2 regions of the Enterocloster sp. genome follow, and region 2 is predicted to be linked to the other one. Evidence: riboswitches for the same ligand, from Rfam matches in the RefSeq annotation. Region 2 holds a riboswitch; the other holds the start of a gene.
The links. Region 2 has a riboswitch for lysine ahead of dapA (4-hydroxy-tetrahydrodipicolinate synthase). Riboswitches for the same ligand answer to the same signal wherever they lie in the genome.
Positions count from the first base shown of each region.

Region 1 (2,459 bases), on a different contig from region 2:
ATACGGTATTTTCCGCCAAAAGGAACTGCAGGTTTTGCCAGCTTTTGAGTCAGGGCATAAAGCCGTGAACCCTGGCCGCCGGCAAGCAGCATTGCGATCATTTCTTTTGCCATTTCAAATTCTCCCCTTGTATAGTAGTGACGCCTCGGTCCACAGAACACATAAGCCACTCTGCTTACCGGGCAGCATTCCCAACGAAAAACATTTCAGGAATGTTCTGTTAGAATTGTAGCACAAATCGGTAAAAACGGACAGTATTTTGTAAAAAAAGAACATGAATACAATATTCAAAAGACAAAGTGCAAAATCATGCATAATAGAAGATGCTTTAAACAGGCATCCGGTGAAGCAGTTCCTGGAAAGGGATAATGGGTTCTGCATGGCCGGAATGGGGGCCAAGCTGTTTTTCCATCCAGATCATACTGTACCAGCGGTCGAATTTATAGCCGCAGTTTTTAAACATTCCTGCCAGTTCATAGCCCAGATGGCGGTGGAAATCAGCGCTGTTTCTGGTAAGATATTCATCTTCCTTATCCGGCCATGCGATGCAGGCGTAAAGATTGAGGATATTCTGGGCAGTAAGTGCGTGCTCCAGAGCTTCATAGAGTTTTTTTCCAATCCCTGTGCCGCGGGCATCAGTCCGTATATAAATGGAAACCTCAGCGCACCAGTCATAGGCTGCCCGTTCATGAAAAGGGCCTGCATAAGCATAGCCTAAAAGCTGTCCGTCTTTTTCTGCTGCCAGATAGGGGTAGCGCTTTAAGGTGTGGCGGATCCGGCGGGTAAATTCCTCCACAGTGGGAACCTCATATTCAAAGGTAATGGCAGTATGCTCCACATAGGGACGGTAAATATCAAGGAGAGCCTGGCTGTCAGCGGTGGAAACGGGGCGAATGGTGATGGGTGGTGTGAGTGACATAATGTGTACCTCCGGATAAAACATATGATTTTTTAGTATAGGACGAAAAAAAGATTGTATCAAGTGAAATTTGGCCGAAGAAATAAACTTGCAAAAACAGTTGACAGCCAGCGTGAAACCAGCTATGATACTACAAAAAGAGTACGGCAATAGAGGTGCGGATACTATCAGTACCTGTTTGGAGGCAGCGAAGCCAGGGAAGAGCAGGGAAAGGAGGAGCCGCCGAAATGTACTGCTTTCGCAGGCAGTATGTTGGGGTGCAGTCGAACAGGCTGCACACTCTCACCAAACGGTGGAGGCGCTATTGTTTCATGGATGGATGATTTATGGAGCAGTGGGATGCAAAAACCGCTGCTCCTTTTTTGCGGGCAGAGCCCAGGTGGAATAGATTGCTGTACATAAACAAAAGAAAAGGGGGATCATAAAAATGATCGAATTTCTCAACTGGTTAGACGGCGTCCTGTGGGGGCTTCCGTTAATCGTACTGATGATTTCTACCGGTATTTATTTCACAGTCCGTTCCGGATTCTTTCAGTTCAGGCGCTTTGGCTGGATTTTAAAGAATACCGGTGGCACGATTTTAAACAAAAAAAGCCAGAAGCAGGAGGATAATGCAAAGGGAATGTTAAGTTCCTTTGAAGCAATTTCCACAGCAATCGGCGGTACGGTAGGCTTTGGAAATATTGCCGGTGTGGCTACGGCAGTTGCGGCAGGAGGCCCTGGCGCTGTGCTGTGGATGTGGCTGTCTGCCTGTCTTGGAATGATCTTGAAGCAGGTAGAGGTAACGCTGGGCTGCTATTACCGCCATACCAATGAAAAGGGTGAATATTACGGCGGCCCTACCTATTATATGGAGCGGGGACTGGGAGAGGAGCGCCGCTGGGGAAAGCTGTGGCTGATACCGGCAGTTATTTTCGGCGCAGGTATTTTCTCTACATTCTTTGTAACCTCCTCTACGCTGACTGCTTCCCAGGTGGTAGCAGGAGCCTTTAAAATGGATACGGTGAATATCGGAGGCTTTCAGATTGAGGGCGTTATTCTGGTGGGAGCGGCTCTTTGCGTTCTGACCTATATTGTAACGGACGGAGGCACCAAAAAGATTGCGTCTTTGTTCAGCAAGCTGGTCCCCTTAATGAGCGTTTTCTACATTTTAATGGGAATTGGCATGATTCTGGCAAATCTTTCCAGAGTGCCCTCTGTGTTTGCTGCCATTGTAACAAATGCGTTCACTGGTACGGCAGCCATCGGCGGCTTTGCCGGCTGTGCAGTCAGTGAGATGATCCGGGTAGGTATGGCACGTTCCGTATACTCCAATGAGGCCGGCTGGGGTACTTCTCCCATGATCCATTCCTCTGCCAGAACACCCCATCCTGTTGCACAGGGACTTTGGGGTTCCTTTGAAGTATTTTTTGATACCTTTGTAGTCTGCTCCATCACATCTGTTTCTGTGCTTTTAAGCGGAAACTGGACCAACGGCACAGACGGCGGCACTCTGGCATTAAGCGCCTTTTCCCAGAGTTTTGGTACTGCAGGAAGCCTG
Region 1 is NZ_DBMACH010000002.1:176,261-178,719, forward strand. It holds partial or broken gene ACZM6M_RS03615 (glucose-1-phosphate adenylyltransferase) at 1-113, opposite strand, end outside; gene ACZM6M_RS03620 (GNAT family N-acetyltransferase) at 329-919, opposite strand; lysine riboswitch at 1,062-1,231, shown strand; gene ACZM6M_RS03625 (alanine/glycine:cation symporter family protein) at 1,347-2,459, shown strand, end outside.
Region 1: it holds a riboswitch for lysine, as region 2 does, so the genes downstream of both, ACZM6M_RS03625 (alanine/glycine:cation symporter family protein) here and dapA (4-hydroxy-tetrahydrodipicolinate synthase) in region 2, are expected to answer to the same signal.

Region 2 (2,459 bases):
TCCTTACGGAAAATATAAGAAATATTTGCATTATTTCTTATATTGTGCTAGAGTGTGTGTTGTGAATTGATGTTCCAGACACACATAGGGAAGGTGTCCGGAAGGCAGTATGAGGTGCATGATGATGAAAGACAGTACGATACAGGTGATCTGCGGACCGGGTAAGGGGAAAACGGCCAGCGCTCTGGGAAGAGGGATCAGCGCCCTGATCCATGGAAAAAATGTGATCATGGTTCAGTTTTTAAAGGGTTCTATGGATTCCGACAACATGGAAGTATTAAAACGTCTGGAACCGGAATTTAAACTGTTCCGTTTTGAAAAATCTCCTGTGGTTTTTGATCAGCTTTCTGAAGAGGAAAAAGAGGAAGCCAGGATCAATATCCGCAATGGGCTGAATTTTTCAAAAAAGGTTCTTGTAACCGGAGAATGCGATATCCTGATCCTGGATGAGATCCTGGGGATCCTGGATGAAGGGATTCTCACCCTGGAGGAGCTGTGCGCCCTGATCGGCCAGGCAAGACAGTCGGAGGCCGAGCTGATCATGACAGGAACCGTTTATCCGGCGGCTTTGGATGAATGGGTGGATGAGGTGACGAAGCTTCAGACGCGATTTGAGTAAGTTCCCTGTTGACATCTATTTTTAATGATGATAGGATAAGACTATAGACAGAGTAGAGGCTGCGCTGATCATGAATATCGGTTTGGATGTGGCAGGCACAGAAGAAAAGCCGTGAAAGGGAAAAGCGCCGAAGGAGCGGTTATCCTGCAGGATCGTTTCTGGGTGCAGGATGAAGAATCCTGTGACTGTCATCCAGGTGGATGGAGAGCTACCAGAAGATATGTATCCGCAGTAAGAACGGGTTTGTATGGGAAGGGCTGAAACATTTACCTCAGCCCTTCTTTTTTCGCTGGTACGGGGGCGAAAACCGGTGCGGGATATGTACACTTTGTTTATCATGCGCATTTACTGATGGTAAATAAGACTGTAAAAAAGGAGAAGATAAGCATGGCTGTTTTTGAAGGAGCTGGCGTTGCGCTGATTACGCCTTTTAAGGAAAACGGAGAAGTAAATTACGATAAGCTGGAGGAGATCGTAGAGGAGCAGATCGCAGGCGGTACCGATGCGATCATTGCCTGCGGAACTACAGGAGAGGCATCTACCATGACCCATGAAGAGCATCTGGATGTGATCGGCTTTATCTGTGATGTGACCAAAAAGAGAATTCCGGTTGTGGCAGGAACAGGCTCAAACTGTACACAGACCGCCATTTACCTGTCAAAGGAGGCCGAGGAAAGGGGGGCAGACGGTATCCTGGTTGTATCTCCCTATTACAACAAGGCGACCCAGAAGGGACTCAAGGCTCATTTTACTGCTGTGGCAGATGCAGTAAAAATACCCATGATCCTTTACAATATTCCCGGAAGAACCGGTGTAAATATCCAGCCTGAGACCATTGCTTCTCTTTGCCGTGAAGTAGACAATATAGTGGGTGTAAAGGAAGCTACCGGCAATTTTTCCGGTATTGCCCAGCTGATGAACCTGACCGATGGAAACTGCGACGTATATTCAGGAAATGACGATCAGATCGTGCCTCTTTTATCTTTAGGCGGAAAGGGCGTTATCTCTGTTCTCTCCAATGTGGCTCCTTCACAGGCTCATGAAATCTGTGCCTCCTATTTTGCAGGAGATGTAAAAAAGAGCGCCCGGATGCAGTTAGAGGCGATTCCTTTAATTAACGCCCTGTTCTGTGAGGTAAATCCTATCCCCGTAAAGGCCGCCATGAACCTGATGGGAAAAGAAGTAGGACCGCTGCGCATGCCTCTGACCGAGATGGAGCCGGAGCATCAGGAAATTCTTAAAAAGGCCATGAAGGAATACGGCATTCTGGCATAAAACGTTTGAAAAGAGCCCTGGGCCTTGCCAAAAGAAGACTCAGTAAAGAAAGGATACCACAGAAAATGATCAATCTTATCATGCACGGCTGCAACGGCGCTATGGGACGGGTGATTTCCGCCATGGCACAGGAAATGGACGGAATCCGGATCGCTGCGGGCGTTGATCTGAATACGGAAAAAAATTATGATTATCCGGTATATGCCTCTTTGGGAGAGTGTACAGAGGCTGCGGACGCAGTGGTGGATTTTGCTTCTGCAAAGGCAGTGGACGAACTTTTGGATTACTGTCTGGAAAAAGAGCTTCCTCTGGTGCTGTGTACCACAGGACTTACAGAAGAACAGTTAAAAAGGGCAGAGGATGCCAGCAAAAGGATTCCGGTTCTTCGCTCTGCCAATATGTCTCTTGGTGTAAATCTGCTTTTAAAGCTGATTCAGGACGCGGCAAAGGTATTGGGAAATGCGGGCTTTGATATGGAAATCGTAGAGAAGCACCATAACCAGAAAAAGGATGCTCCCAGCGGAACTGCTCTTGCGATGGCAGAAGCGGTGAATGAAGCCATGGG
Region 2 is NZ_DBMACH010000010.1:38,765-41,223, forward strand. It holds gene ACZM6M_RS11680 (cob(I)yrinic acid a,c-diamide adenosyltransferase) at 122-619, shown strand; lysine riboswitch at 665-838, shown strand; gene dapA (4-hydroxy-tetrahydrodipicolinate synthase) at 1,007-1,894, shown strand; gene dapB (4-hydroxy-tetrahydrodipicolinate reductase) at 1,960-2,459, shown strand, end outside.